Regions from separate parts of the Pseudomonas sp. MTM4 genome, predicted to be linked through region 2. Evidence: predicted binding sites of a transcription regulator. Region 2 holds the regulator's gene; each other region holds the start of a gene.
What was found. The regulator sigma-54, encoded in region 2, starts transcription at its own class of promoters, with help from an activator protein. The targets are predictions, from matches to a motif close to ANTGGCATNNANNTTGCTNT.
Positions count from the first base shown of each region.

Region 1: flgB (flagellar basal body rod protein FlgB) is a predicted target of sigma-54. The motif match lies at 3,308-3,327, and genes of this name have one in related genera.
Region 3: glnA (glutamate--ammonia ligase) is a predicted target of sigma-54. The motif match lies at 1,799-1,818, and genes of this name have one in related genera.
Region 4: nirB (nitrite reductase large subunit NirB) is a predicted target of sigma-54. The motif match lies at 6,346-6,365, and genes of this name have one in related genera.

Region 1 is NZ_CP048411.1:76,993-84,911, reverse strand. Features, by position in the region: gene flgF (flagellar basal-body rod protein FlgF) at 1-158, opposite strand, end outside; gene flgE (flagellar hook protein FlgE) at 349-1,674, opposite strand; gene flgD (flagellar hook assembly protein FlgD) at 1,706-2,386, opposite strand; gene flgC (flagellar basal body rod protein FlgC) at 2,405-2,848, opposite strand; gene flgB (flagellar basal body rod protein FlgB) at 2,863-3,267, opposite strand; gene GYM54_RS00460 (protein-glutamate O-methyltransferase CheR) at 3,482-4,306, opposite strand; gene GYM54_RS00455 (chemotaxis protein CheV) at 4,344-5,276, opposite strand; gene flgA (flagellar basal body P-ring formation chaperone FlgA) at 5,368-6,102, shown strand; gene flgM (flagellar biosynthesis anti-sigma factor FlgM) at 6,207-6,536, shown strand; gene GYM54_RS00440 (flagella synthesis protein FlgN) at 6,580-7,050, shown strand; gene GYM54_RS00435 (flagellar brake protein) at 7,119-7,865, shown strand.
Region 2 is NZ_CP048411.1:3,910,134-3,918,052, reverse strand. Features, by position in the region: gene mlaE (lipid asymmetry maintenance ABC transporter permease subunit MlaE) at 1-20, opposite strand, end outside; gene GYM54_RS18000 (ABC transporter ATP-binding protein) at 13-828, opposite strand; gene GYM54_RS17995 (KpsF/GutQ family sugar-phosphate isomerase) at 1,089-2,063, shown strand; gene GYM54_RS17990 (HAD family hydrolase) at 2,064-2,585, shown strand; gene lptC (LPS export ABC transporter periplasmic protein LptC) at 2,594-3,166, shown strand; gene lptA (lipopolysaccharide transport periplasmic protein LptA) at 3,153-3,701, shown strand; gene lptB (LPS export ABC transporter ATP-binding protein) at 3,701-4,426, shown strand; gene GYM54_RS17970 (RNA polymerase factor sigma-54) at 4,576-6,084, shown strand; gene hpf (ribosome hibernation-promoting factor, HPF/YfiA family) at 6,153-6,461, shown strand; gene ptsN (PTS IIA-like nitrogen regulatory protein PtsN) at 6,468-6,932, shown strand; gene rapZ (RNase adapter RapZ) at 7,068-7,919, shown strand, end outside.
Region 3 is NZ_CP048411.1:3,315,416-3,323,334, reverse strand. Features, by position in the region: gene thiI (tRNA uracil 4-sulfurtransferase ThiI) at 124-1,578, opposite strand; gene glnA (glutamate--ammonia ligase) at 1,915-3,321, shown strand; partial or broken gene GYM54_RS15400 (DUF4124 domain-containing protein) at 3,544-4,144, shown strand; gene GYM54_RS15395 (DUF4124 domain-containing protein) at 4,098-4,688, shown strand; gene glnL (nitrogen regulation protein NR(II)) at 4,856-5,947, shown strand; gene ntrC (nitrogen regulation protein NR(I)) at 5,934-7,370, shown strand; gene GYM54_RS15380 (hypothetical protein) at 7,398-7,853, opposite strand; gene trmL (tRNA (uridine(34)/cytosine(34)/5-carboxymethylaminomethyluridine(34)-2'-O)-methyltransferase TrmL) at 7,852-7,919, shown strand, end outside.
Region 4 is NZ_CP048411.1:1,018,631-1,026,549, forward strand. Features, by position in the region: gene rfbD (dTDP-4-dehydrorhamnose reductase) at 1-1,335, opposite strand, end outside; gene GYM54_RS04540 (hypothetical protein) at 1,725-2,087, shown strand; gene GYM54_RS04545 (NADP-dependent oxidoreductase) at 2,384-3,418, shown strand; gene GYM54_RS04550 (esterase-like activity of phytase family protein) at 3,616-4,962, opposite strand; gene GYM54_RS04555 (aldo/keto reductase family oxidoreductase) at 5,140-5,964, opposite strand; gene nirB (nitrite reductase large subunit NirB) at 6,594-7,919, shown strand, end outside.

The DNA.
Region 1 (7,919 bases), 860 kb from region 2:
GCCGGAAAACTGTCGCCGAACACCTGCATTGAACGCGCTTGCTCAAAGTCACGACGGAAGCCGGTAGTCGAGATATTTGCCAGGTTGTTGGCATGAGCCTGCTGAGCACGAGCGTTTTGGCTCGCACCCGTCATGGCTACATAGAGCATCTTGTCCATCGAACCTCCGAGACGCGTGAATTGACGCTTGACCGTTCCATACCTTCTCGGAAGCAATGCGCATGCCAACCACCAAAAGGCGCTTAAGCTACTGATTTGCAGAGATTTAGAGAAAAGAAAAGGCCCCGAAGGGCCTTTTGTTAGACGGAGCGGCAGAATTCCGCCATGCAGCGACTGCCGCTGCGACTCGTCAACGCAAGTTGATGATCGTCTGGGTGATCGCGCTTTCGGTTTCGATTGTCTTGGCGTTCGCCTGGTAGTTGCGCTGCGCCACGATCAGGTTGACCAACTGGTCCGACAGCTCGACGTTGGAATCCTCCAAGGCGCCGGCCTGCAACGAGCCCAACGTGCCGCTGCCTGGCGGGTTGCGCACTGGTTCGCCGGATTCGAACGACTGTACCCACTGGGTTTTGCCTACTGGGGTCAAACCCTGAACGTTGGCGAAGTTGGCCAGGATGATCTGGCCCTGCACTTTGGATTGGCCGTTGGTATAGCGAGCAAAGATCTCACCTGTTTCCCCAATCTCAAGGCCGGCAAGCTCGCCCGTGGTATAGCCGTCCTGACTTACGCTATTAACCGCAAACGCGCTGGCGTACTGGGTGGAGCCACGCATATCCAACGTCATGTTCAATCCGCCCGCAGGCGCCGCATTGTTCAGTGACCAAGTACCGTCACTGTTCTGGATGGCAGGCTGCCAGCCGTTAAGCGCCATGCTGCCGTCAGCCGGGGTGATCAAACTGCCAGAAGGGCTGAACTCAAGCGTTACTGAAGCTGGCTCGGTGCCGCTCCAAGCAGCTACTGGCGGGACGGCAGACGGATCGCCCGGTGTGGCGATAGGCATTGCTGGGTTACGCCCATCAATCAGTACGTTCATTTGCCAGGAGTTAGACGTGGGCGATTTAACGAAGTACTGCGTCATGACATGAGCATTGCCTTGCTCGTCATAGATGTTGGTCGAGGTCGACGAGTTATAGGTCAGCGGATCTGCCGGATTGAATGGCGTATTGACCGGCTGGGTATTGGTCGAATTCAGGTTGAAACCTTGGGCGATTGTCGTCGTCGCCTTAGGCTCCTGGCTGGCCGTCTGGATCTTCAGGTCGCTCACACGCCCTGTCTGGATATTGCCATTACCGTCGACCGAGTAACCCTGAAGGTTGTAGCCGAAGTTATCGACCAGATTGCCCTCTTTATCCGTTCCGAAATAACCGGCGCGGGTATAGCTCAGCGCACCGTTATTGCTGACCTGAAAGAACCCGTTGCCATTGATCGCCAGGTCCAGCGCATTCTGCGTGTAGTTGATGTTGCCCTGGTTGAATTGCTGCGACACGTTCGCAAGCAACACGCCGCTGCCCTGGGGATTCTTACCAGTTCCGAGTACGGACGAGGCATACACATCCGCAAACTCTGCACGTGACTGCTTGAAGCCAGCAGTTCCGGCGTTAGCGATGTTGTTACCTGTAACGTTGAGGTCTTTGCTGGCGGCACGCATGCCGCTAAGGCCGATATTGAACGACATGAATTGCTCCTGTTACCGGGTGTGCCGGCAGTTACTGACCAATGACCTGGACTTGAGACAGCCCAATGCTGCCAACACCGGCCAGGTTGAGCATCAGCTCCCCGCCGTTCTGTCCGAGCGTGACGCTGTCTACGTTGGCTGGGAGCAAGGTGTACAAACCCTTGGTCTCGCCTTGATAGGTGGCTTGTGCTTCGAATCGGTAGGTTCCAGGCGGCAAGGTATTGCCGCTCGAATCCTTGCCGTCCCACATGAACGAAACGTTTCCGGCTTCCTGCTGGCCCATGTTGATCCGGTTGACCACCGTGCCGGCACTGTCATAAACGTTGACCGACACGTTGCTGCTGGTCGTCGGCAATACCAGGCTGGCCTTGAAGGTTTCGCTGGTATCGACGACGGCCTTGTCGGTGGGCACGATCACCTTGCGGCCAACCAGCGACGACGCCTGTAGCGCCTGGGATGACTGATAGCCCGATAGCATGGTTTCCATGCTTGAGTTCAGTTTCTCCACACCTTCGACCGTACTGAACTGGGCCAACTGTGCAATGAACTCGCCGTTTTCCTGAGGTTCCAGAGGGTTCTGGTTGTTCAGCTGAGTTACCAGCAGCTCAAGAAACTCGTTCTTGCCAAGATCGTTGCTTTTTACTTCGCGATCTTTGATCTGGTATTGGTCGAGTACCGAACCGGTACCGCTGACGCCGCCTGTCGTGCTCATGGCTATCTCTCGTAAGGGTTACTGGCCTAGGGTCAGAACTTTCTGCAGCATGGTCTTGGCCGTATTCATCAACTCGGCGTTGGTCTGGAACGACCGGCTGGCAGAAATCATGTCCGCCATTTCCTCCACGACGTTGACGTTCGGGTAATAGACGTAGCCTTCTTCATTCGCAGCCGGATGGTTGGGCTCGTAACGGGCTTGCAGCTCGCTCTGGTCTTCCACCACGCCGAGCACCTGAACACCGGCACCAGCTTGATCCTGCTCGGCGAACAAGGATCCGCTTGGCGTACCGTTGGCCTGCTGCAACATGGTCGCGAAGACCGGATGGCGGGCGCGGTAAGTTTGATCGACGCTGGACGAAACGGTCTCAGCGTTGGCGATGTTGCTGGAGATGGTGTTGAGGCGAGTGCTTTGAGCACTCATGCCGCTGCCGGCGATATTGAATACGCTGCTAAGGGACATGGGCTTCGCTCCTGTTATTCGCCGCGCAGGGCGCTCATGAGCCCCCTGAATTTACTGTTGAGAAAGGTGAAGCTTGCCTGGAAGTCGACGGCGTTTTCGGCGTAAGCGGCTTGCTCGACCTGTGCATCGACAGTGTTCTGATCCAGCGAAGCATGCATCGGCGTGCGAAATCGAAGGCCTGGATCGGCAATCTCAAACCCTTGCGCCGCGATGTGCTTGCTACTGGTGACAGCGACGCCGAACTCGCCCTGGTTTTTGCTCTGCTGGGCAGCCAGAACGCTGCCGAACTCCAGATCACGGGCCTTATAATTAGGCGTGTCGGCGTTGGCAATATTGTTGGCAAGCACCTCGGCACGCTGAGCGCGAAAGCCAAGTGCTTTTTCGTGGATACCCAGAGCTTTATCGAAACTGATGCTCATGATCTGGCCCTCTGCCGGATACAGTCTGCTTAGCAAACCAACAGCAAAGGCCATGCCATTTCGATAATTAACTGATTTAGAAGGGATTTATAGCAACGCATCAGGAGCGATGCGTCAAAAGCGGCAAAGCTTTTCCATGTTTTTGCCGCCTCTTCACTCATGACCGACAGATTTCTGCCGCCGCCTCGCTGCGACGCTGCAGGATCGACCGTTCCTACTTAGCCTTATAGATGATGCCTGGACTGCATTGGATCATCTGGTACAACTCAGGAAGCCCGTTCAGCGCCTCGGATGCCCCGAGAAACAAATATCCGCCCGGCTTCAGCGTGGCGTGAATACGCCGAAGAATGTCTTTCTTCACATCCGCAGAAAAGTAGATGAGCACGTTACGGCAGAACACCACGTCGAACTTCCCCAGCACCGCATAGCTATCGAGCAGATTCTGAACACGGAACTCGACGCGGTTTCGAATCGCTGGTTTGACAACCCAACGGCCTGGTGTCTTGACGTCGAAATAACGCTGTAAGCGCTCGCTCGACAATCCCCGCGCGATAGCCAGACTGTCGTACTCCGCAGCCTTGCTTGCAGCAAGCATGGTGCCAGACAGCTCGGTAGCGACGATCTGAACTGCCAACTTAAGTTGGCTGGGGTTGCTGCGCTCATATTCGTCGACAGTCATCGACAACGAATAAGGTTCCTGCCCCGAGGAACAGGCAGCCGACCATATACGCAGGCGTTGACCCGGCGCGGTTTTCAGGAGCTCCGGCAAGGTCCGACTCCTAAGCACTTCGAATGGATAGGTATCGCGAAACCAGAGCGTTTCGTTGGTCGTCATCGCATCCACGACCTGCTCACGCAGACCGCTGCGTGGCTGGGCCTGAATTTTCCTGACCAGGTCGCCAAGGCTCCTGAGCCCCTGCTGCTCCATCAGCTTGTTCAGCCGGCTGGTTACGAGGTACTGCTTGTTGCTGCCCAGCAGAATGCCGCACGTCTTCTCTAGGAACACTCGGAACTGATCGAAATCCGGATCACCTGACACTGATAAGGCCCACCAGTCGTATTGAAGAGGACATGCCTCAATTCTTATCCGTAGTTCGGATTCGCTCTATCACCCGGTTGGCCAGATCGTCCGCCTGAAATTTGGCGAGAAAATCGTCCGCACCGACTCGCTTGACCATGCTCTGGTTGAACACACCGGAGAGTGAAGTATGCAGCAGAATATGCAAATCCCGCATGGCCGGATCCTGACGAACCTCGGTGGTCAACGTATAGCCGTCCATCTCAGGCATTTCGATGTCTGAAATCATCATGACGAATTCCTCGGATGGCTTCTTGCCATCTGCTACCAACTTTCGCAGGTAGGTCAGCGCCTGGCGGCCATCGTTGTGTGCAACCACCTCGATTCCCAGATTCTGTAGACAACGAATTATCTGTTTCCGCGCAACCGAGGAATCATCGACGATCAGAACCCGGCTGGATGACGCCTTGCTGGTGGTTTCCTCGTCCGCGATACCAACCGATAGCACTTCCGAAACGGGAGCCACCTCGGCCAGCACTTTTTCCACGTCGATGATTTCGACCATCTGGCCATCCACATGGGTGACAGCTGTCAGATAGTGATCAGGCCCAACGCCTTTGGGCGGCGGCAGGATGGCCTCCCAGTTCATATTGACGATCCGCTCCACCGATCGCACCAGAAACCCGAGCACCTTGTTGTTGTATTCAACGATGATGGCGAAGCTATTGGAGAGGTCCTGCAATGCAGGTTTTCCGGTAGCCAAGGAAAGATCGAGAATCGAAAGCGTGCTGCCACGTATGTTCGCCACGCCACGCACAACCGGACTGGACCGAGGCATGATGGTGAGCCGAGGACACTGCAGCACCTCTTTAACCTTGAACACGTTAATGCCATAGAGCTGCTTGTCATCCAGCCTGAACAGCAGCAACTCCAGACGATTCTGCCCCACCAGCTGGGTACGCTGGTTAACCGAATCCAATACACCGGCCATGCCAGTTCCTCTTGCTTTGCGAAATGGTGTTCAGAATGTCCGGCAGACTTACCGGCACGCCCTTTGCTTCTGCCATGACATGAACGAACAGATGACTTTTTTCCGGCGTCCTTGCATTGCGCTTTGTCGCGCGATCCTGTTTTCGGCGTTATGCGGGCTGAGCCAGTTTGCTGACTCGGCAACAAGGCCTGAACAGCTTATCGACGCAGCACGCGGATTTCTTGAGCGTGAGGTGACCGACTATTTGCAGCGTAGCCAAATCCAGGCCCGCCATCAGGTCGAGGTCAACAGACTCGATCCTCGTCTGCGCCTGGCGCATTGCGATCGCCCGTTGACTACGAAACTGGAAAGCCCTGCGCAACCGGTTGGCCGCACAACCGTACGGGTCAGCTGCGAAGGCTCGGCGCCCTGGTCCGTTTTCGTCCCCGCGCAGGTCCATTTGTTCCGCGAAGTAATAGTCGCCCGGCGACCGCTGGCGCGCGAAAGCATCCTGGAGCAAGCTGACGTGACTCTAGCCGAACGGGACGTCAGCCTGCTGACCCAGGGTTACCTGACGGCCTACGATCAGGTTCTAGGTAACAAACTCACCCGCAGCGCCCTTCCCGATCAGGTGCTTACCCCTAACGCTGTTTCGCTAGCGGAAATCGTGCGCAAAGGCGATCAGGTCGTAATCAGCGCGAAAAATTCGTCAATAAATGTGAGAATGCCAGGCGAAGCTTTATCCGATGGCGCACTTGGCAGTCAGATCAGGGTCAAAAATCAGCGATCTGGCCGCGTTATCAAGGCCCGCGTCGTTGGTCCCGGTCAGGTGGAAGTCGCGATGTGAGAAGGACTGACGCTGCCGCAGCCACTCCGGGAAAATAAAGCTAAAGTTTCCCATGGCTTTGCCGAAAAGCAGGCAAGCGTCCTGACTTATTCGAGGTTTCGATCATGGCTATCGATTTCAACCGGCCCAACGGTGCCGTCAGCCCACCGAGCAGTGGGCGAAGCAGCAATGTGCAGAACACTGAGCGGCCAACGGTTCCGCAGCCTGCTGCCGACGCAGTGAAGAACACCAGTAGTACGGCTGTATCCGGCGAGAGCGTTCAGTTGAGCCCGGAAGCACAACGTCTGCAGCAGACCGCTGAGAAGTTGAGCCAGCAACCCTCTGTCGATCAGGAGCGTGTCGCTCAGATCAAGCAGGCGATAGCCGATGGCAGCTATCAGGTAGATCCTCAGCGAGTGGCATCGAAACTGCTAGCGTTCGAAAGCCAGCGTTGAACCCAGTAAAAGGTAGCCAGGCGTCAGCGCATTAGAGACCACTATGCAAGATACCGAATTGCTTCAACAGCTGGTTGACGATATCGGCACCGCCCGAAAGCTTCTTGAGCTCATCGATGCCGAGTACCAGGCACTTGCCGAGCGCAACCTCGCAGGCCTGGAGCAGCTGCTCACACAAAAGCAGACACTCCTGGCGCTGCTGGGTCAGCATGGCGCCTTCCGCAGCCAAACCCTTGCTAAGGCGCAGCTTAGCGCCGATAAAAAAGGCTTGGCGACCTTTGTCGCGAACTCTGCGATAGGCGACGACATTCTTGCCCATGCGGAGCAGCTCGAGAGCGTTTTAGAAACCTGCAGAAATTCCAACGACCGCAACGGCAAGCTTATTCGCGCCAATAAGAGCGCAGTAGGCGCCATGCTGCATGTGCTGCAGGGTAGCAACCAGACGCCCGATCTCTACGACCGCCGAGGTGCCACCGCCAGAACGGCAAATCATCGCCCGCTTAGCCAGGCCTGACCGCCGCCAAATAAAGGCAAAATGCTATTATGCGGCGGACGTCGTTACATGCCGGAGAGCAATGTTAAGTGTCCAATCCGTTTGCAGAGGACGGAGGCCCGCAGCCTCCTCAGATTCTCAAGACAACAACCGAGATCCACGCGACTCTGAAGCAACTGCTGGATAACCACATCCCGCTACTGGTCCGATTCGTTGACCGTAACCAGCGCTATCAGACTTATATGGTCGAAATGAACCGTGAGAAGGGCTGGATTGCGCTCGACGAGTTGATACCTAACGACGGCGAACGCTTGATGGCGTCCGGCGAAGCCTTTCAGGTTGAAGGCTATTACGAAGGCGTGCGCATTGCCTGGAGCAATGATCACCCGGTGCATCCAGGCGAACTGGAAGATGCCCGCTGCTACTGGGCACCCCTACCCGATCAAGTCCTCTACCATCAACGACGCAACGCGTACCGTGCCTCGTTGGCTGGCCAACCTATCGTTGCCGAACTCAGCGACAAAACTATCAAGCCTGTTGAAGGTAAAGTGCTGGACATGTCGGCGACTGGCTGCAAGCTGAGCTTCCAAGGCAACCTTCAGAGTGGCCTACAGACGGGACGAGTGTACGAACACCTCTCCGCAAGGCTTCCCTTTGGCACCATCACAACGGCGGCCGAACTACGGCATGTCGTTTTCGATGAAAAGCTCGATGTCACTTTTTGCGGAATGCGCTTCTATCGCATCAGTGGCCTGACGCAACGCCAGATCGAACGATTCGTCTACCAGCTACAACGCGAAGCACGACGCGACCAGCCGAGCGGCCGCTTCAGCTGAGATAAATGCTCCGTTACGAAAAGACGAGCAAATGGTTAGAGCGGCTCCCGACAA
Region 2 (7,919 bases):
ATCAGGGAACGCTTACGCATCGGAGCCTCGCAACAAGTCCTCGGCATAGGCCGGCGCCGGAAAATGGAAAGGCACTGGACCATCCGCCGCGCCTCGCATGAATTGCTGGATACGCGGGTTCGTGGATTCGCGCAGCTCGGCCGGCGTGCCCTGCCCCAGCACCTGCCCATCGCCGACCACATAAATGTAATCGGCAATACTGGAGGTTTCGGCCAGGTCATGGGAAACCACGATACTGGTAATGCCCAGTGCATCGTTGAGCAGACGAATCAGCTGCACCAGCACGCCCATGGCAATCGGGTCCTGGCCGGCGAAAGGTTCGTCGTACATGAGGATCTGCGGATCGAGCGCGATCGCCCGCGCCAACGCCACGCGACGCTTCATACCGCCGGACAACTCATCGGGCATCAGCTCCACCGCACCACGCAAACCCACCGCCTGCAGCTTCATCAGAACGATGTCGCGAATCATCTCTTCCGGCAGTTTGGTATGCACCCGCAGCGGGAAGGCGACGTTTTCGAAGACATCGAGATCGGTGAACAGTGCACCGCTTTGGAACAGCACGCCCATCTGCTTGCGCATGTCGAACAGTTCGCGACGCGACAGCGTGGGCAGGTTGGTCCCGGCCACCCAGACTTCGCCGCTGGTCGGCTTGAGCTGGGCGGCGATCAGACGCAGCAGCGTGGTCTTACCGCAGCCGGACGGCCCCATGATGGCCGTCACCTTGCCTCGCGGTATGACGATATCGACATTATTGAAAATGCTCCGCTCGCCGCGCATGAAGGTAACCCCCTTCAGCTCGACGGCGTTAGCGTTGGCGGCGCTCATCGGATCTCCTCGGATACGGTCTGCGAATCTGACGCCCTCCGATGTTTCGGAGATACTTCGCAGAGCCGTTTTGGCGGCGCGAACTATAGCACCGCGCCGGGAGCCTCCCAAGCCAGCGTCTGTATCGCCGCATGAGCGAGCGCACATTCGTTCAGCTTGAGTTCAGCTTCAGACGCGACGATCCGCTTGAAAGCTTTTCGGTGAGCCGCGATGGGTTTGCCGCTATAATCCCGCGCTTTCATTCAGGCGATGAAACAGACATGAGTCAGAGCAGCCAGCTGATCGAGACTGCCCAGCGGACCATTCGCATGGAAATTGAAGCGGTCGAGCAACTCAAGGCCCGCATCGATGAACAGTTCGTCAAGGCATGCGAGCTCATCCTGCAATGCAAAGGCCGCGTCGTCGTGGTCGGTATGGGCAAGTCCGGACATATCGGCAACAAAATCGCTGCCACGCTCGCCAGCACCGGAACCACTGCGTTCTTCGTTCACCCAGCCGAAGCCAGCCATGGCGACATGGGCATGATTACCCGCGACGACGTCGTTCTGGCCCTGTCCAACTCCGGCAGCACTAACGAGATCGTGACATTGCTGCCACTGATCAAACGTCTCGGCATCATCTTAATCAGCATGACTGGCAATCCCGAGTCGGTGCTCGCCAAGGCGGCGGCGGTCAACCTCGACGCGAGCGTAGCCATCGAAGCTTGCCCGCTAAATCTCGCGCCGACCTCCTCGACCACCGTCAGCCTGGTACTCGGTGACGCCCTGGCGATCGCCCTGCTCGAAGCGCGCGGATTCACCGCCGAGGATTTCGCCTTCTCGCACCCGGGCGGTGCACTCGGCAGACGCCTGCTGCTCAAGGTCGAACATGTCATGCACGCAGGCGATCGTCTGCCCCAGGTCAAGCGCGGCACACCATTACGCGAAGCATTGCTGGAAATGACTCAGAAAGGGCTCGGCATGACGGCGGTGGTGGAGGCCGATGGCGGTCTGGCCGGCATATTCACTGACGGCGACCTGCGCCGTACGCTGGACAAAGGCGTCGACGTGCGTCAGGCCAGCATCGATCAGGTCATGACCATCCACGGCAAGACCGCCAGCGCCGACATGCTCGCCGCTGAAGCTCTGAGAATCATGGAAGACAACAAGATCAACGCGCTGGTGGTGGTCGATGACAATGACCGACCGGTCGGCGCGCTGAACATGCATGATCTGTTGCGTGCGGGAGTGATGTAAGTGAACGACCTACTGCGGCGCGCCCGCGACATTCGCCTGGCCATTTTCGACGTCGACGGTGTACTCACGGACGGCAAGCTGTACTTTCTCGTCGACGGCAGCGAATTCAAGACATTCAACACACTCGACGGCCATGGCATCAAGATGCTGATCAATTCAGGGGTGCGAACCGCGATCATCAGCGGTCGCAAGACGCCAGTGGTCGAGCGTCGCGCACAGAACCTCGGCATCCAGCATCTCTACCAAGGACGCGAGGACAAACTGGTGGTCCTCGATGAACTGCTCGCCGAACTCGGACTCGACTACGCTGAAGTGGCCTATCTAGGCGATGACTTGCCGGACCTGCCGGTGATCCGCAGGGTCGGTCTGGGAATGGCCGTCGCCAGCGCCGACGCCTTCGTCCGCGATCATGCCCATGGTGTGACCAGCGCCCGCGGCGGCGAAGGCGCAGCGCGCGAGTTCTGCGAACTGATCATGCGCGCGCAGGGCAGCCTCGAAGCCGCCCAGGCCGCTTATCTCTAGAGGTTCCAATGCTGAGCAGAATCCGCTTCCCTGCCGTCCTGCTGCTGATCGCACTGTTACTGATCGCTGTCGGCTACTGGAACATTCGCCCCGAAAGCTTCATGCAGGAAGCTCCGGTGACACAGGGCGAGACATCGCCGATCGACTTTTACGTCATCAACTCACGAACCGTGCAGTATCAACCGGATGGCAAGCGCAACTACGTGCTGTTCTCCGAGAAGGTCGAGCACGTCAAGGCCAGCGATGTCAGCCTGCTGACCCGCCCCGATCTGCGTTCCTATCGGGGCGCTGAGTTGCCGTGGCATATCACCAGCGAGCGTGGAGAAGTCGGCCCGAAGGGCGAGGAAGTCGAGCTGATCGATAACGTCAGGATCGAACGCAACGACGCCGAGGGACGTCCGACGATAGTCACCACCAGCCGGATGACGGTGCTTCCCGAGAAGGATTATGCCGAGACCCGCCAACCCGTTAGAATCGTCGCCGCGAACGGCGTGACTACCGCCACGGGCATGAAAGCGTATCTGAATGAAGGCAGGATGCTCCTGCTATCCAATGTAAGAGGCCAGCATGAGCTGCGTTAAGACCCTCCCCCTCCTGATCGGCTTGAGCATCTTTCTGCTTGGCACGACTGCACATGCGCTTCCAGAAGACCGCAACCAGCCGATCCGCGTCCAGGCGGATACCGCGGAACTTGATGATCGACAGGGCGTAGCCGTATATCGCGGCGATGTGGTGATCACCCAGGGCACCATGAAGATCACTGGCGATACGGTGACGATCACCCAGGACGAAAATGGCGATGTGGAGGTATTCACATCCATCGGCAAGCCCGCCTACTATGAGCAGAAGCCTGCGGTCGACAAGGAGATCGTCAAGGCTTACGGCCTGACCATCCAGTATTTCGCAGCCAACGAGCGCATCGTCCTGATCGATCAGGCGAAAGTCGTTCAGGAAGGCAATACCTTCGAAGGCGAAAAAATCGTCTATGACACCCAGCGGCAGATCGTCAATGCCGGCCGTGCGACCGATACCGATGTCACCACGCCGCGCCCGCGCGTGGACATGGTGATTCAGCCGCGCAGTAAAGATCAGCCGGCAGCGGAGCAGACCGAGTAATGGCGACCCTCAAGGCCCAGCATCTGGCGAAGAGTTACAAAAGCCGCCAAGTCGTGCGTGATGTAAGTCTGTCCATTGGAAGCGGACAGATCGTTGGTCTGCTGGGGCCGAACGGCGCCGGGAAAACCACTTGTTTCTATATGATCGTCGGGCTGGTGAAGGCCGATCAGGGCCGCGTGCTGATCGACGAACAGGACGTCACGCATCTGCCCATGCATGGTCGCGCGCGCGCAGGCATCGGCTACTTGCCGCAGGAAGCGTCTATCTTCCGCAAACTGTCGGTAACCGACAACATCATGGCGATCCTGGAAACCCGCAAGGACCTCGATCGCAGCGGGCGTCAGCAAGCGCTTGAAGGGCTCTTGCAGGAATTTCATATCCACCACATTCGCGACAGCCTCGGCATGAGCCTCTCGGGTGGCGAGCGGCGGCGCGTCGAAATTGCCCGCGCCCTGGCCACCGCGCCCAAGTTCATTCTTCTAGACGAGCCCTTTGCGGGCGTCGACCCTATTTCGGTCGGCGACATCAAACAGATCATTCACCATCTCAAGGCCAAAGGCATCGGCGTACTCATCACCGACCACAACGTACGCGAAACACTGGACATCTGCGAAACCGCCTACATCGTCAACGATGGCCAACTGATTGCCGAAGGTGGCGCCGAGACGATCTTGGCCAATCAGCTGGTCAAGGAAGTTTACCTCGGGCACGAATTCCGCCTCTGATGTCATTTTTTTCCGCCGAGACGGCCACCCAGGACTAGGCAAAAGCTTCGATGGCAGGCATATAATTTGCTTACATTGGCGCCTGCCAGCGCCAGCGAAATCGGAACAGGCGCGGTTGCGCCGGCAAACAAGGTTCGAAGTCCTCTGCCATGAAACCATCGCTAGTCCTGAAGATGGGCCAGCAGCTGACGATGACACCGCAGCTGCAACAACCCATACGACTGCTCCAGTTATCCACGCTCGATCTCCAGCAGGAGATTCAGGAAGCGTTGGATTCCAATCCCATGCTCGAGCGTGAAGAGGACGGAGAGGATTTCGATCACTCCGATCCGATGGCCGAGTCGATCGAGAAAAAGCCGGAAAGCACGCCGACCGAACAGAGCGAGCCTGACAATCACTACGAGGAACCCATCAACACGGTGGAGAACCTCGAGGAAGGCGATTGGGGTGACCGCATTCCCGATGAGCTTCCGGTGGACACCGCCTGGGAAGACATCTACCAGACGAGCGCCAGCAGCCTGCCCAGCAGCGATGATGACGAATGGGATTTCACCACTCGAACCTCAGCCGGTGAAAGCCTGCAGAGCCACTTGCTCTGGCAGCTCAATCTCGCACCGATGAGCGATACAGACCGCCTTATCGCAGCCACATTGATCGACTGCATCAACCCACAGGGTTACCTCGACGAGACCCTTGAGGAAGTACTCGAGTCGTTCGATCCAGAGCTGGAAATCGAACTCGACGAGATCGAGGTGGTGCTGCGCCGCATTCAGCAATTCGAACCGGCTGGCATCGGGGCACGTGACTTGCGCGAGTGCCTGCTGTTGCAACTGCGTCAACTGCCGGAGCGAACCCTGTGGTTAAGCGAGGCGGTGCGGCTGGTCAGCGACCATCTGGATATCCTCGGCAGCCGTGACTACAGCCTGCTGATGCGCCGCATGAAGCTCAAGGAAGACGAGCTGCGCCAAGTCATCGATCTGATCCAGACGCTCAATCCACGGCCCGGCTCGCAGATCGAAGCGAGCGAGCCGGAGTATGTCGTGCCCGACGTGATCGTGCGCAAGCACAATGGCCGCTGGCTGGTCGAACTGAACCAGGAGGCAATGCCCCGCCTGCGCGTGAACGCTCAGTACGCAGGCTTCGTCAAACGCGCCGATGCCAGTGCCGACAACACCTTCATGCGCAACCAGCTTCAGGAGGCGCGCTGGTTCATCAAGAGCCTGCTCAGCCGCAACGAGACGCTGATGAAGGTCGCCACGCAGATCGTCGAACATCAACGCGGCTTCTTCGAGCACGGCGATGAAGCGATGAAGCCGCTGGTGCTGCACGACATCGCCGAGGCGGTAGGCATGCATGAGTCGACGATCTCACGAGTCACCACGCAGAAGTACATGCACACGCCACGCGGCATCTATGAGCTGAAGTACTTCTTCTCCAGCCATGTCAGCACGGCGGAGGGCGGCGAATGCTCTTCCACCGCCATACGGGCGATACTCAAAAAACTGGTGGCTGCGGAAAACCCGAAAAAGCCATTGAGCGACAGCAAGATCGCTGGTTTACTGGAGGCACAGGGGATTCAAGTTGCACGCCGTACCGTCGCTAAGTACCGCGAATCACTCGGTATCGCACCATCCAGCGAACGTAAGCGGTTGATGTAAATGTCAGGTCGATTTCTTCCGGTGGCGGGTCATCCCGTCAATCGCACGTGGCAAAAAGGAGATGCAGTATGCAAACCAACATCACTGGACTTCATCTGGAAATCACAGAAGCCCTGCGTAACTACGTCGAAGAGAAATTCAGCCGACTGGAACGGCATTTCGATCGCATCATTGCCGTTCAGGTGATCCTCCAAGTCGAAAAGCTCAAGCAAAAAGCCGAAGCCACACTGCACGTCGCCGGACGCGAGGTCGTCGCCAATGCCGAGCATGAAGACATGTACGCGGCAATCGATCTCCTTGCCGACAAGCTCGATCGGCAGCTCATCAAGCACAAAGAAAAACAGCTCGACCATAACCAGGGTGCAATAGCTCGCTAGCCCATCATGATCCGACTAGAAAACATCCTGACCCCCGCACGTTCCCTCGTGAACGTGCCGGGCGGCAGCAAGAAGCGCGTACTGGAACAGATCGCCAAGGTGCTTGGCCGAGACCTTCCAGATCTGGATTCTCAAACCATTTTCGAAAGCTTCGTTGCCCGCGAAAAGCTAGGCTCGACCGGCTTCGGCAACGGGATCGCCATCCCGCACTGCCGCATGCCCGGCTGCACCTCGCCACTCAGCGCGGTGTTGAGGCTGGATGATCCGGTGGACTTCGATGCCATCGACGGCGCTCCGGTCGATCTGTTGTTCGTCCTGCTCGTGCCGGAAGCGGCGACTGACGAACACCTCGAACTGCTTCGCCAGATTGCTAGCATGCTCGATCGCGAGGACGTTCGTGAGCGTCTGCGCCAGGCCAGAACGGGACAGGATCTGTATCAGACCGTCGTTGATATTCAGAGCGGCCACTAGCGGAAACCATCTCGCTGGCCCTGCGACGAGTGAGGAAAGAGACGTGTCCCTAACCTTGCACCAACCACCTCGACAGTACAGCGTGCAGCCAGGCTCATGCCAGCACGCTCGTATCCTGCCGGGCGTCGCGCCGCCATGCGCCTGATCATCGTCAGCGGTCGCTCCGGGTCTGGCAAGAGCACCGCGCTCGACGTGCTCGAGGACAACGGCTTCTACTGTATCGACAACCTTCCCGCCGGACTGCTGCCGGAACTGGCGGAACGGGCGTTGCTGCATACGGAGCTGATACAGCCGCAGGTCGCCGTATCCATCGATGCGCGCAACCTGCCCAGCCAGTTGAAGCGTTTTCCCGAGTTGCTCGAAGAGGCCCGTGCCCGGCATATCCAGTGCGATGTGCTGTACCTCGATGCGGCGGACGAGACACTGCTCAAGCGCTTCTCGGAAACCCGCCGGCGCCACCCGCTGACCAATCAGAATCGTTCGTTGGCCGAAGCTATCCGTGACGAGGAGCTGCTTCTGGCTCCCATCATCGACCTCGCCGATCTCAAGGTCGACACGACGCATCTGAACCTCTATCAATTGCGTGACACGCTGAAGCTTCGCCTGCTGAACAAGCCGGAACCGGGTACGGCGTTTCTCTTCGAGTCCTTTGGATTCAAGCGTGGAATGCCGGTTGATGCCGACCTCGTGTTCGATGTGCGCTGCCTGCCGAATCCGTACTGGAAGGCCGATCTGCGCGACTTTTCCGGGCTGGACCAGCCCGTCATCGACTATCTCGCCACACAAGCGGATGTCGAAGAGATGTTTCAGGACATCTTCGCCTACTTGAGCAAATGGCTTCCGCGCTTTGCCGCCAGCAATCGCGCCTATGTCACGGTCGCCATCGGCTGCACTGGCGGGCACCACCGTTCGGTCTATCTGGCCGAGCGACTCGGCCAGGCGCTGCGCGAACCTTTGAAGAATGTCCAGGTACGCCATCGCGACCTG
Region 3 (7,919 bases), 590 kb from region 2:
GCGGCCAACGCGAAAAAACGGATGAAAGAAAGTGCAGATCGTTAATGGCATGTCGCGGCAATACAGCCACGAAGCGGGTCGGGAGGGCGGTGGCGGATACTGCCGCCCAGCAGGCCGGGCTGTTTAGCTCGGACGATAAACGCGCACATTGACATGTCCCTCGCTCAGCAGATGATGAGCATGCAGGCGACTCATGACACCTTTATCGCAATACAGCAGGTACTGGCGGTTCACATCCAGTTCCTTGAATCGGTTGTTAAGCGCATAGAACGGCAGTGTTTGCACTTCGATGCCCTGCAGTTGCAGAGGTTCGTCCTCGGCGGCATCGGGGTGACGGATGTCGAGAATGACTTGGCTGGCCGTCGCCTCGATTACTTCCTCTACCTGAATATCCTGCCCCAGCTCGTCGATCACGCGATCGATGGCGACTTGGCGGGCGTTCTCCAGAGCGCGCTCGAGCACCTGCATATCGAATTGCTTTTCTTCGTGCTCGACGCGGTAGCGCTTGGCGCGGGTAGTCGGGTTCTTGGAGATCACGCCGCAATACTCGGGCATGTTCTTGGCGAACTCGGCGGTGCCGATCTCGAACGCGGTATCGATGATGTCCTGCTTGTGCGCGGCGATCAGCGGGCGCAGCACCAGCATGTCGGTGGCCGAGTCGATCACCGAGAGATTGGGCAGCGTCTGGCTGGAAACCTGGGAAATCGCCTCGCCGGTGACCAGCGCATCGATGTGCAGGCGCTCGGCGATCTGCGTGGAAGCACGCAGCATCATGCGCTTCAAGACCACGCCCATCTGGCTGTTGTCGACTTTCTTCAGAATCTCGCCGACCACCTCTTCGAACGGCACGCTGATAAACAACACGCGGTGCGAGCTGCCGTATTTCTTCCATAGATAGTGGGCGACTTCCATCACCCCCAGTTCATGGGCGCGACCGCCGAGGTTGAAGAAGCAGAAATGGGTCATCAGCCCGCGGCGCATCATTTGATAAGCCGCAACGGTGGAGTCGAAACCACCGGACATCAGCACCAGGGTCTGCTCCAGCGCACCCAGCGGATAGCCGCCGATGCCGTCATGCTGAGCATGGATGACGAACAGACGCTGGTCGCGAATTTCCATCCGCACTTCGATTTCCGGCGCTTTCAGCGAAATACCGGCGGCACCGCACTGCTGTCGTAGCTCGCTGCCGACGTGGCGCTCGACGTCCATCGAGCTAAAGGGATGCTTGCCGGCGCGCTTGCAGCGAACGGCGAATATCTTGCCGGCTAGCCGATCGGCGAAGTGCGCCTTGCACTTCTCGACGATATCGTCCAGATCGCCCAGCGGGTACTCATGGACTTCCAGGCAGTGAGCGATGCCCGGCGTGCAGCGCAGGCGCTCGATCATCTCGCGCAGCAGCTTTGGCTCGCTACGCACGGTTTCCACCTCGACGTTGTCCCACACGCCTTCCACCCGCAGTTCGGGATCGAGGTCGCGCAGCACGGTGCGGATGTTCTTCGCCAGTTGACGAATGAAGCCCTTGCGCACCGGTGGGCTCTTGATGGTGATTTCGGGGAAAACCTTGACGATCAGCTTCATGTAACAGCGCGCGCCGATATGGCGTAAAAAGAGGGGGGCGGAGTATAGCGGAACTGATCAAGCTTTAGTCAGTTTTCTCCAGCCGTACGATTGCACTTAAATTGAACAAAGCCAGAAAGCGACGCACCAAATAAGTGCACAAAGCGGACAGCACGCATCACCGGGACACCCACGGTTACAACAGCCCTTCAATTTCAGGCGCCCGGACCCAAGACGGAGCACTGGCATGCAATTTGCTCTCTTGTGAGGCAGGTTGCCTTGGCGGAACATCGCCGCCCGGCTTCACCCTGCTTCGGAAGCATCCCCTGTCAGCGCTTCCACTATTTGGAGAACACCATGTCGAAGTCGCTTCAACTGATCAAAGATTACGATGTGAAGTGGATTGATCTGCGCTTCACTGACACCAAGGGCAAGCAGCACCACGTCACCATTCCGGCTCGTGATGCTCACGATGAAGACTTCTTCGAACATGGCAAGATGTTCGACGGCTCCTCCATCCATGGCTGGAAGGGCATTGAAGCTTCCGACATGATCCTGATGCCGGTCGACGAAACCGCCGTGCTGGATCCGTTCACCGAAGAACCGACCCTGATCCTGGTCTGCGACATCGTCGAGCCGAGCACCATGCAGGGCTACGACCGCGACCCGCGCTCCATCGCCAAGCGCGCCGAAGAATTCCTCAAGTCCACCGGTATCGGCGACACCGTATTCGTCGGCCCGGAGCCGGAGTTCTTCATTTTCGACGAAGTGAAGTTCAAGTCGGATATCTCCGGCTCGATGTTCAAGATCTACTCCGAGCAGGGTTCCTGGATGACCGACCAGGACGTCGAAGGCGGCAATAAGGGCCATCGCCCTGCCGTCAAAGGCGGATATTTCCCTGTTCCGCCGTGCGACCACGACCATGAAATCCGTACTGCCATGTGCAACGCCATGGAAGAAATGGGCCTGGTCATCGAAGTTCACCACCACGAAGTGGCGACTGCCGGCCAGAACGAAATCGGTGTGAAGTTCAACACCCTGGTTGCCAAGGCTGACGAAGTTCAGACTCTGAAGTACTGCGTACACAACGTCGCCGATGCCTACGGCAAGACCGCGACCTTCATGCCGAAGCCGCTGTACGGCGACAACGGCTCGGGTATGCACGTGCACATGTCCATCTCCAAAGATGGCAAGAACACCTTCTCCGGCGAAGGCTATGCCGGCCTGTCCGAAACCGCCCTGTACTTCATCGGCGGCATCATCAAGCACGGTAAGGCCCTGAACGGCTTCACCAACCCGTCGACCAACTCCTACAAGCGTCTGGTCCCTGGCTTCGAAGCACCTGTCATGCTGGCCTACTCGGCTCGCAACCGCTCCGCTTCGATCCGTATCCCGTACGTTTCCAGCCCGAAAGCCCGCCGTATCGAAGCGCGCTTCCCGGATCCGGCTGCCAACCCTTACCTGTGCTTCGCCGCACTGCTGATGGCTGGCCTGGACGGCATCCAGAACAAGATTCACCCTGGCGATGCCGCTGACAAGAACCTCTACGATCTGCCGCCGGAAGAAGGCAAGCTGATCCCGCAGGTTTGCGGCAGCCTGAAGGAAGCCCTGGAAGAACTCGACAAGGGCCGCGCGTTCCTGACCAAGGGCGGCGTGTTCAGCGACGACTTCATCGATGCCTACCTCGAGCTCAAGAGCGAGGAAGAAATCAAGGTCCGCACCTTCGTGCATCCGCTGGAATACGACCTGTACTACAGCGTCTGATCCCAGCCTGCGCATGACAACAAGGCCTCCTTCGGGAGGCCTTGTTGTTAGTCCCGCCACTGATCGTTCTTCCTTCCGATCGCCGCTCGGTCACTGTGCAACACGGCCCAAGACTCCCGCCAACGATGTCAGGTTGAGGCCGCTCCCAATTCGCGCTGATCACGCTTGCCTGCCGACATCAGTGGTGCAAGGCTTGCAGCACCTTTACCCGAGGAGCTTCCCATGCGCCTTGCATTGCTCAGCCTGTTGTTGCTCATCACGGCGCCAGCCTTGGCGCAGATCTACAAATACACCGATGAAAAGGGCAACACGGTATTTACCAACCAGCCGCCAGAAGGCGTCGCAGTCGACACCGTCGAGCTGCCGCCAGCCAATACGGTCGATATCCGCACGCCGCCGCCCCCTCCTCCGCTCGAACGTGACGAGGACCGCAGCCAGCAGCCCTACCAGACTCTTTCCATCGGCGGCATACCCGATGAACAGGCGCTGCGCGCCAATAACGGCACGTTCGTCGTCACGGCCCAGCTCGACCCATCACTGCGCCAGGGACACCAGATCCGCTTTCTGCTCGACGGCATACCCCAGGCGGAGCCGAGTGCAAGCACTGCGCTGCAGCTGAACAATGTCGACCGAGGCACGCATGTGGTGGAGGTTCAGGTGCTCAGCGGCGAACGAGTCGTGCAGCGCAGCGCTAAGGAATTCACGGTACAACGCGTGCATACGTCCAATCCGGGACGCAGATGAAAGCCCTCCTCGGCCTGTTCGGCCTGCTGTCGATGCTGGCGCTGCCCGTCAGCGCCGGCATCTACACCTACATAGATGAACAGGGCAATCGCGTATTCACCGACCGTCCCGGTGGCCGCGCGGCCGAATCGGTCGATTCCAGATCAATCAACAGCATGCCCGCTCAGCCGACGGCGCCACCAGCCACGCCAGACAAGGCGCCGCGCGAAAACAAATTTACTTACCGGTTGCTCGAAATCGTCCAGCCTGAGCACGACACCACGCTGCGCAACAATGCCGGCGAACTGTCCGTCAGCGTCACTAGCGATCCCGCCTTGCAGCCCGGCCACCTCTACCGCCTGCTGCTCGATGGAAGCCCGATCGCGCCGGCCACCATCGAACCCACCTTCGCACTGGGGAACATCGACCGCGGCAGCCACCAGCTGATCGTGGAGGTTGTCGATGACAAGGGGCAGACACTGCAAAGCAGCCCACCTCGCACCTTTCATCTATTGCGCACCTCTCTTGCGCAGCGGCGTATGGTCAATCCCTGCAAAAAGGCCGATTACGGCGTGCGGCCCGAATGTCCGCTGAAGGACAAACCCGAGGAAAAGAAAGATATTCCCTTCGTGCCCTTTCTGTGATCATCCTATGCACCTAAATGGTGCATAAGTGGTATCGGCCGTACTTGCCCTACCGTCTCTCTGCCATGCTCTGCTTTGGAGCGTCCGGGCAAATGGCGCCTGTGTAAAAAAGGGCGCTTTGGTTTGCTTCTTGCATTTCCCGTACGACCTATCGGATGCAGACAGCCATGATCAACGAAGCCATACAGCGCCTGCTGATCGAAAACCTGACCACCGCGACCCTGCTGCTCGACTCGCGCTTGCGTCTGGAATACATGAATCCGGCAGCGGAGATGCTCCTGGCGGTTAGTGGCCAGCGTAGCCACGGCCAGTTCATCAGCGAACTTTTCACCGAGTCGCCCGAAGCGCTGGCGGCCCTGCGCCAGGCTGTCGAACAGGCGCACCCCTTTACCAAGCGCGAGGCAACGCTGACCTCTACCAACGGCCAGACGCTGACCGTGGATTACGCGGTCACGCCGATGCTGACCCGCCAGGAAACCATGCTGTTGCTGGAGGTGCTGCCGCGTGATCGACTGCTGCGCATCACCAAGGAAGAAGCGCAACTGTCCACCCACGAGACCACCCGAATGTTGGTCCGCGGCCTGGCCCACGAGATCAAGAACCCGCTCGGCGGCATCCGTGGCGCGGCGCAACTGCTCGCGCGGGAGTTGCCCGAGGAACACCTGAAGGACTACACCGAGGTAATCATCGAAGAGGCCGACCGCCTGCGGAACCTGGTCGACCGGATGCTCGGCTCGAACAAGCTGCCATCCCTGACGATGACCAACATTCACGAAGTGCTCGAACATGTCGCCAGCCTGATCGAAGCAGAAAGCCAAGGCCGCCTCATTTTGGTGCGAGACTACGACCCGAGCATTCCCGAGGTGCTGCTCGACCGCGAGCAGGTGATCCAGGCCGTGCTCAACATCATGCGCAACGCCATGCAGGCACTTGCCGGCCAGACGGAACTGGGGTTAGGCCGCCTGACATTGCGTACCCGCACACTGCGTCAGTTTACCATCGGGCACGTCCGCCACCGCCTGGTGACGCGCATCGAAATCATCGACAACGGCCCGGGCATCCCCGCCGAACTGCAGAACACGCTTTTCTACCCAATGGTCAGCGGGCGTCCCGATGGCACCGGCCTCGGGCTGGCGATCACCCAGAACATCATCAGTCAGCATCAGGGCCTGATCGAATGCGAGAGCCATCCGGGGCACACCGCGTTCTCGATCTTCCTGCCGCTGGAACAAGGAGCCCATCAGCATGAGCCAAAGTGAAAACGTCTGGATCGTCGACGATGATCGCTCCATCCGCTGGGTGCTGGAAAAGGCGCTGCAGCAGGAAGGCATGGCCACGCAGAGCTTCGACAGCGCCGATGGCATGCTGAGCCGACTGGCGCGGCAGCAACCGGATGTGATCATTTCCGACATCCGCATGCCGGGTATCAGTGGCTTGGACCTGCTGTCGCAGATTCGCGAGCACTATCCGCGTCTGCCGGTGATCATCATGACCGCCCACTCGGACCTCGACAGCGCGGTGGCGTCCTACCAGGGCGGCGCATTCGAATACCTGCCCAAGCCATTCGATGTCGACGATGCGGTGTCGCTGGTCAAGCGCGCCCACCAGCACGCGCAGGAACAGGAGCAGCTCAAGGAGCCCGTCAGCCGCCACCACACGCCGGAAATCATCGGCGAGGCGCCGGCGATGCAGGAGGTCTTTCGCGCCATCGGTCGCCTCAGCCACTCCAACATCACCGTGCTGATCAACGGCGAGTCGGGCACCGGCAAGGAACTGGTCGCCCATGCCCTGCATCGCCACAGCCCGCGTGCCGCTTCCCCGTTCATCGCGCTGAACATGGCGGCGATTCCCAAGGACCTGATGGAGTCGGAGCTATTCGGCCACGAAAAAGGCTCCTTTACCGGCGCCGCCAACCAACGCCGTGGGCGGTTCGAACAGGCCGATGGCGGCACCCTGTTTCTCGACGAGATCGGCGACATGCCGGCCGACACCCAGACCCGCCTGCTGCGCGTGCTCGCCGACGGCGAGTTTTACCGAGTTGGTGGTCATACGCCGGTTCGCGTCGATGTGCGCATCATTGCCGCAACGCATCAGGACCTGGAAACGCTGGTACAGGCCGGCAAGTTTCGCGAAGACCTGTTCCACCGCCTGAACGTCATTCGCATTCACATCCCGCGTCTGGCCGATCGACGCCAAGACATTCCCACGCTCGCGCAGCACTTTCTCGCCAGGGCCGCGCAGGAGTTGGCCGTCGAGACCAAGCTGCTCAAGAGCGAGACCGAGGAATATCTGCAGAACCTGCCATGGCCCGGCAACGTGCGTCAGCTGGAGAACACCTGTCGCTGGATCACGGTCATGGCCTCGGGACGCGAGGTACATGTGAGCGATTTGCCGCCGGAGCTGCTCAATCAGCCTGCCGACGCCCTACCGGCCCATAACTGGGAACAGGCGCTGCATCAATGGGCCGATCTGGCGCTGGCACGCGGCCAATCAGGCTTGCTCGACGAGGCGGTGCCGGCATTCGAGCGGATCATGATCGAAACGGCCCTGCGCCACACCGCCGGACGGCGACGCGACGCGGCTTTGCTGTTGGGTTGGGGTCGCAACACCCTGACGCGCAAGATCAAAGAGCTGGGGATGGGCGTGGACGGTGGCGAGGACGACGAAGGCGAGGACAACTGACCGACCGATACGTACCGGATTGCGCCATCAGCGCGGCGCGACCCGCACGTCTAGCCGCCAGTCACCGTCGACTTCCTGGCCATCCGACTCGGCCACCAACGGTCTGGTCGCCACGAAGTGCAGCAATAATCCGTTCTCAGTCGTTTGCAGGCGCCAGCCGACGTTGGTGCCGCCAATATCAAGCCGTCCGTCCTCGGCGCTGCCCTGCGCCTGGAACAACATGCCCACCGCCCCATCCACGTCCTGGCTGTAGAGCTCCGGCTCGCGATCGAACCACAGCTGCAGCCCACCGGCGATAGGCTCGGCACGCAGCAACTGCACCGGCCCGGGCGCCGTGACCCGCCCAATCATGGCGCCCACCAGCAGCCCGATCAGCACCAGCGCTGCGAAAAAGCGCCGACGCAAACGAGGTAGCGGATCGTGCGGCGCAGGGTCGCCTGCCGCAGTAGAATGCCGGTCGTTTTCAGAGTCGGTGATGCGCATGTTCCATGTGATCCTTTTCCAGCCGGAAATTCCGCCGAATACCGGCAACATTATCAGGCTCTGCGC
Region 4 (7,919 bases), 1.8 Mb from region 2:
CAGATTTCCAGCGCCGTCGCGATTCACCGCTTCGGCATGCGCGACCTCCGCCTCGGCATGATCGAGATTGGTATAGGCCGCCGCGTTGATGATCAGCGCCGGCCGGTAGCGCTCGATCGCCTGGGCAATTTGCTCAGAAGATGTGATGTCGACGTCCTTATGCAGCAGGCCGATGGCTTCCAGCCCAAAACTCGGAGCTTGGTTGACCAGACAGCGCCCCACCTGCCCGCCTGCGCCGCATACCAGCACGCGCATGTTCGTTCTGAACGATCGGGGTTGTTTCGATTCAGCATCGGTTGATTGCATTGCGCCCCAATCAGCCTCGATTGATTCAATGGCCGGAAGCGGCGAAGTCTCGACGACCTTCGACGTAACGGTCCTCGGCGTTGGGATCAACGCGCGTACGCTGACGCCAAGCGTTTCCACCGGCGAATCGGCGGCTTCCGGCTCCGGTGCGAAGCGGGCGCTTTCGAGTAGACCTTTCGCCACGATCTTCGCCTTGGCGAACTGACCGCGCTGAAGCATGCGAGCCACCTGCCCCAAGCGGGAAAACAACAAGCCCAGGACGCGACGCTTGCGAAAGTATTTACGCGCCACGAACAACTCGTTGCGCACCAGATGCCGATGCAACGCGACCCGGTTCGGGTCGGTTTCCCGAAGGATATCGATGGCGCCGCTGACCCGTCGCATATGCAGCACCCTGCTCGCCGTTACCAAGTAACCGGGTATGTCCTGACTGATACGCATGGTGAATTCGGTATCGTCGCCCCACATGAACATGGACGCGATGGGCAAGCCGTGGCGTTGCAGCGATGCTCTGGGCACCAGGATCGAGACGAAGGTTGCGGGACGAACCGGAACCACACCGATGTCGAGCAGTTCCGGCCAGTTTTCATAGTCGATTTCATTGGTCCGTTCGTCGATGCGCGGAACGTTGGTCAACAACCCTTCGCTGGTATGGGCTTTGGAGACCAGAAACGAGTGCGGCTTACCTTGAGCGCGCAATTGCTCATCGGCCTCGAGCAGCTTCTGCAAGGCGTCCGGCTCGGGAATCACATCGTCATCCATCATCCAGACGAAGTCGGCGCCCTGCTGATAGGCGAGACGGAATCCGGCACTGAAGCCTCCCGATGCTCCGGTGTTGTGCGAGAGGACATACACCTTGAGGTTCGCCAGCCCCGTCTGGAGCAGCATCTCCTCGGTCCCGTCATTGCTGGCATTGTCGACGACGATGATGCCGTCGCAAGGTCGGGTCTGGGCATTGATCCCATCCAGGCAACGCGCTAGCAAATCCTTGCGCTTGTACGAGAGTACGACGGCGAATATCTGATCCATTGAGGCGCTCGGCATCTAGTCAAGAAGGCGGTGGGGATTCCAACCGAACAGTCGAACAACGACCCGATCGCATGAGCGGCAGGGGTGCGCTGCGGTGGCGTCATGGGCCTTTGGCCATGGCGCTCAGCTCTGACCTAGGAGGAAGAACGGGGTTCAGTAAAGTGCAACGAAATGTGGCCAAACGCTTTCAGCCGTACGCCTGGCCTGTTGAGCAGCAGACGCAACGGGCCGGCTAACCCTCACGCTGGACTCGGTTACACAAAGCCGCCATCACGTTACGCCTCGTTCGACGCAGCCAACACGGACTCCGCGCAGACGTCCCATACGCGACCCGAACTCAACGCGTCAGCCCTGTTCACATAAATAGATAGCCAAGACGGAGAAGCAGAATGAAAAGATCTTTATTGACCTTGGTCAGTCTGGCGTTCGCGCTCCCTGCCCTCGGGCAAGAACCCTTGGTAACCACACGCTTGAACGGCATGGACCTCGAACTGGAAGAACTTGGTGTGCCGGAAGCGTCCTCGAGCAAGGTCGATCTGAAGGGCGTCCCGGCCATCAAGGTGACCAATCGCAGCCAGGAAATAGCCTCGTGCCAGTTTCACGCCTTGCCTGAAGAAACCGTGATGACGGCGACCCCGGCGGTTTCGATCAGCCCTAACGAGCAAGCGGTCATGCGCGTGCCGGGCAAATATTCCGCTGGTGGACCAATCGCCTTGCTGGTGTGCAAGCCCGAAGGCGCTTCGCTTCGTTGACCCTGCTCGCGCAGCCGAAACCACAAATCCGCGACACCGGGTGAATCGAATGGCGGCGACTGGAACCAATACGAGTTCAACAGCTTCCGCGATGAAGGTTGGCTCGACGTCTGACGTCGCTGCGTAGCGCTTTATCGGCGATGTAGCCGCCCCCTCGATGGGGGCGGTTCTATTTTGGGGCTCTTGATCCCCCTCGCCCTCTACGTACACCCGCTGCTGTTCTCCGTATCGATGGAACATCACGCGCCCCACACGCTCCCACCTTGAACTGCCCTGACGATCCATTGGAGACCGCGATGACCCAGCAATCGCAACACAACCGCAGCATTCGCCTCGCCTCACGCCCTAACGGCGCACCCACGCCGGACAACTTCAGCTTGGAAACCAGCCCGGTGCCGAGCCCCGAAGACGGTCAGCTGTTGTTGCGCACCGTCTATCTCTCGCTAGACCCTTACATGCGCGGCCGAATGAGCGCCGGGCCGTCCTACGCACCACCGATGGAAGTGGGCGATGTCATGGTCGGTGGTACGGTCTGCCGGGTCGTCGAGTCCCGTCACCCTGATTATCAGGAAGATGACTGGGTGCTCAGCGGCAACGGCTGGCAGGACTATGCCCTGTCGGGCGGCGAAGGGTTGCTCAAGCTCGGTCGCGAAATGCAGCACCCCTCCCATGCCTTGGGCGTGCTCGGCATGCCGGGCTTTACCGCTTACATGGGGCTGCTCGACATCGGCCAGCCGAAACCCGGAGAAACGCTGGTGGTGGCGGCCGCCACCGGGCCAGTCGGCGCCACGGTTGGCCAGATCGGCAAGCTGAGGGGTTGTCGTGTGGTGGGCATTGCCGGCGGTCCCGAAAAATGCCGTCATGCCGTGCAGACGCTCGGTTTCGACGCGTGCGTCGACCATCGCGCCGACGATTTCGCCCAGCAATTGGCCGAGCGATGCTCTGACGGCATCGACATTTATTTCGAGAACGTGGGTGGCAAGGTATTCGATGCGGTGCTACCGCTGCTCAACACCAGCGCGCGAGTGCCGGTGTGTGGCGTAGTCGCGCAGTACAACAGCACCGACCTGCCGGACGGGCCGGACCGTCTGCCGTTGCTACTCGATACCATCCTGAAAAAGCGTATGCGCATGCAGGGTTTCATCATCTTCAACGACTATGGCCATCGCTATGACGAGTTCGCCCGAGACATGAGCGCCTGGTATGCCGAGGGCAAGATCAAGTACCGCGAGCAGATTGTGCAAGGGCTGGAAAACGCACCCGAGGCATTCATCGGGCTGCTTGAAGGCAAGAACTTCGGCAAGCTGGTGGTGCAGGTGGGCGATGCCTGAGTAGCCTGCCGCTGCCGCGGCGCTTTATTTTGGTGGGCTAAAGCCCACCCTACGCGTTAGACATTGCCAACTGGCATTGCTGCCGCGGCGCTTTCCCTGGTGAGCTAAAAGTCCGCCCTGCCTCGGTGAGCGCCGGACAGTTGTTGTTGAGCGCTGCGTGGTCTTCAGGAAAGCCCTCGCCTACGCCTCAAACCAAATCAGCCCTGGCTCAGCCCAGCCGACACATCGCAACGGCGAGCATCTCTCGCCTGCTGCTGGTGCGGCGGACGGACGCCAGGAATCGGATTAGCCAGGCGGATCTTCAGAAACTCGGTGACGTCCGCCGCCAGTGCGCGCCCGCCGCCGCCCGGGAAGTTGTTGTCGTTGGTCACCAGCAGAGTACGCGAATCCAGTGGCAACACGCTTTCAATGGTCACGTAGGGAAAGGTGAATGTCCGTTGCCCGTCGCCGTTCAGGTCATCGGGATCGGCCAGTTGCATGAGGTCGACGACTTCGGTCTTGCGCACTTCCCCGCCACTGGCGACACCGCGGGTTTCGATCAGGTAGATTTTCTTGAACGGAGCGCCGTTGGTGGCGGTTGCGTTGTTGCGCTCGATGATCAGGAATCGCGTCTCATCGATCGCAGTCATGTCACCGATGGCGTGTTCGGGTTCCTGCAGGCGGTAGAAGAACACCTTACCGGTGTAGCGCTCCTGATCGATGTCGAACTCGTTGATACGCAAGGTACCGGCCGCATCACCGCTGACGGCCTTTTCCAGCAGCGCGTACAGCCGGTCCCCGCGAGGGTTGATCGCCATGCCTTCGAAACCGCCGGACCCGCCCAGGTTGGCGGTTGCTCGCCCCGCAACCACATCGGCATGCTGCGGCGCGTAGACACCGGGCAGTGAGATAGCGCTGCGAGTGACGGTGCCCGACGCATCGGTCTTGATCAGGTATGGCCCGAACTCGTCGCCAAACCACATCGCGCAATTCTTGTCTCGGCGCACCGATTCGATGTCCAGGTCAGCGCCCGTCAGCAGGCGGCCGAAATCGATTGCACTATCGACGCGTGGCTTGGAACCGTCGTTGTAATAAAAGCGGTAATCGGCCTGGATCGGCAGCTCAAGCTTCTGGTTGATGTCGTTAAGCGTGAGGCGCGACGTGTGGGTGAAGCGAGCCAGTGGCGCACCGCTGAGATAGTCGCTCGCACTGACTTTGCCGCTGCCGCCGTTGGCGGTACGGAAATCGGGCCGCACGCTGTAGAGCCGCAACAGCGTGTCGGCGGAGTTCGTCTGCCCACCGAAGCCGTTGTCGGTCATGAATATGAAGCTGTTTTCATCCGCACCCGGCAGCACTGCGGAAAAGCCCTGCACCGGCTGGCGATTCTCATACGGTGGCGCAAAGGTGCCGTAAGGGTTGGCGCTGGCCATCTGACCCGATGTCGGACCGTCGGAAAAGGTGTCGGCGGGCATCATCGCCCAGCCTACCAAGGTGTTGTTGGCGGCCATCGCAGGGGCGGAGATCGCAGCGGCAAGCGCCACGACCAGCGGCTTCGGGATTCGCATGAGTCAGTGTCTCCATCCGGTCGGAGCCAGCGCCGCGCGACATGCACGACGCTCTGGCATCGGAGAACAACCTTAGGAAGCGACTGTGTCAGGAATATGGCTAAAACTGACGCAGCGTCGGCAAGCTGACGCTAGACCACTCAGTTGCACGATGCAACTCGGTCTCAAGCTGGCGTCTCAGGCCACCTCATGTCCACGTGCCGCCTGAGCGAGATAGAACCAGGCCTGAGTATCCAGCCGCAGCTCGGCGCCCTCCAGGGCTTCCTCGATTCGATCCCAACGCAGGCTGCCGAGGATGGGCACTGGCTTGCCGGGCAGCTTGCGCAACCAGGCCAGCGCGACCTGATTGGCAGTAGCGCCCGATGCCGCGCCGACCTCTTCAAGCGCCTGTTGTAGCGCCGGGCTGAAACGGCCACCTGCCAACGGTGACCATGCCAGCACATGCAGGCCCTCACTTTCCATGGCATGCAGGCGCCCGTCCCATACGGTCTCCTGGGCTTGCAGCGACAACTCGATCTGGTTGCAGCGCAGGGGCAGTTCGCGCGCCAGCGTTTGGCAGTGCAGCAACTCGGCATTGGATACGCCGAGCCAACCAACCTTGCCGCTGCCGACCAGGTCGTTCAGCGCCCGGGCAACCTCATCGACCTGCAGCAAAGGGTCCGGCCGATGCAGCAGGAAGCCGTCCAGGCGCTCGACACCCAAGCGCTTCAGGGTACCCTCGACCGCCTCGGTGAGATACGCAGCCTGGGTGTTGTAATGCTTGACGCCCCAGCGCGACCTGTCCTGCGCTGCCGGCACGATGTCGGCCTTGCCAATCAACTGAATCTGCTGGCGCAACGCCGGGCGTAATTTCAAAGCGGCACCAAAATGCGCCTCGCATTCGCCGCCGCCATAAATGTCAGCGTGATCGAAAGCGCTCACGCCACGTTCGACGCAGCGCTCGAGAAAGCTCAGCAATGCTTTCGGCTGCGCCAGGTCGGGGTATTGCATCAGACGCATCATGCCCAGCAACAGGGGTTGTTCGACGACCTTGTTCAAGTGATCTCCACGATTGACCGGATATTGGACATGTAACAGCGGTTAGGCTGCAGTGCTTTAAGGTGGGTACTGACCGAACCCGCAGCGCAAGGTTCGAATCCGCTCCAGGTTAGCTCGGCCGAAATGACAACGCTCTGCGTATCGCCCCAAAAAAGGGAACGTGGAGCGAGCACCGCACCCTTGTGGGTCAGCGCCGCGCTTTGGCAAGCGGAACCTGACGTGTCTGCCGTTAGCGCTATCGGCGGGCTGAAGCCCACCCTACATGAGCCTTCCAGTGCCGTAGGGTGGGCTTCAGCCCACCAACACTTTGGCAGCGGCTCTCTCCGCCCTGACATCTCACCCGTCGCTGGCACGCAACCTGCTATGCCACATGCAAAGCCTGCCGACCGATTCGGCAGAGCCTCCCGCCGGTCAACGATGACCATCAGCCGCGAAAGGCACGGGACGGGTGCTACGGGCAACGACGCTCGATTCATCACCCCCACAACTCTTGAATTACCAGGCAAAGGCGCCTGGAGCTGCCGACAGCTCCAGGCGCCTTTTTTGTTTTTGTACGACGGCGCCGCAACGCGGCATCGACGGAGGAACCGGTCATGAACGCAATCGTCACCCCGATCAAGAGTGAAACGCTGGTCATCATCGGCAACGGCATGGTGGGTCATCACTGCGTCGAGCAACTGATCGAGCGCGGCGCGCTGGGCCAGTACCAGCTGCACGTGTACGGCGAGGAGCGCCAGCGCGCCTATGATCGTGTTCATCTGTCCGAATACTTTGGCGACCGGGATGCCGACTCCCTCGCCATGTGCGAAGCCGACTATTACGCCGCTCACGGCGTGCATATTCACCTCGGTGTACAAGTGCTGGAGATCGACCGAGAGCGCAAGGAAGTGGTCACCAGCGAAGGCCGCAAGGCGTACGACAAGCTGATCCTGGCGACCGGTTCCTACCCCTTCGTGCCGCCGATTCCAGGTGCCGAAGGCAACTCGCGCCTGGTCTACCGCACCCTTGATGACCTCGATGCCATTCGCGCCGCCGCCAGCAACGCCAAACGCGGCGTAGTCGTCGGTGGCGGACTGCTCGGTCTGGAAGCGGCCAATGCGCTGAAATCGCTCGGGCTCGAAGCCCATGTGGTGGAGTTCGCCCCGCGCCTGATGCCGGTACAGCTGGACGAAGAAGGCGGCGCTGCACTCAAGGCCCGCATCGAAGCGCTGGGCGTAGGCGTGCATCTTTCGCGTGCCACGCAGGAGATCGTCATCGGCGAGGAGTACGCCTACCGGATGAACTTCAACGATGGCGAATTCCTTGAGACCGACCTCATCGTGTTCTCCGCCGGTATCCGCCCGCAGGATGCGCTTGGCCGTAGCGCCGGTCTGGAAATAGCCCCGCGTGGCGGCGTAGTGATCGACGCCGACTACCGCACCAGCGACCCTTCGATCTTCGCCGTCGGCGAATGCGCTTCCTGGAACGGCATGGTCTTCGGCCTGGTTGCGCCGGGCTACACCATGGCGCGCAACGTCGCCGCGCTTCTCACCGGCGAGCCGCACCAGCCTTTCAGCGGTGCGGACATGTCGACCAAGCTCAAGCTGCTCGGCGTCGACGTCGGCTCCATCGGCGATGCGCATGCCGCGACGCCGGGCGCCAAGAGCTACCGTTTTATCGACGAAGCCAACGCCAGCTACCGCCGCCTGGTGCTGTCTGAAGATGGCAAGCGCGTCATTGGCGCTGTGCTAATCGGCGACAACAGCTACTACGACACCCTGCTGCAATACGCGCAGAACGGCATCAAACTGCCGGCCGATCCGTCCAGCCTGATCCTGCCGCTCTCTGACGGCGCGCCGACCCTGGGCGCCGATGCCCTGCCCGACACGGCGACCATCTGCTCCTGCCACAACGTCAGCAAGGGCGCGGTGTGCTGCCAG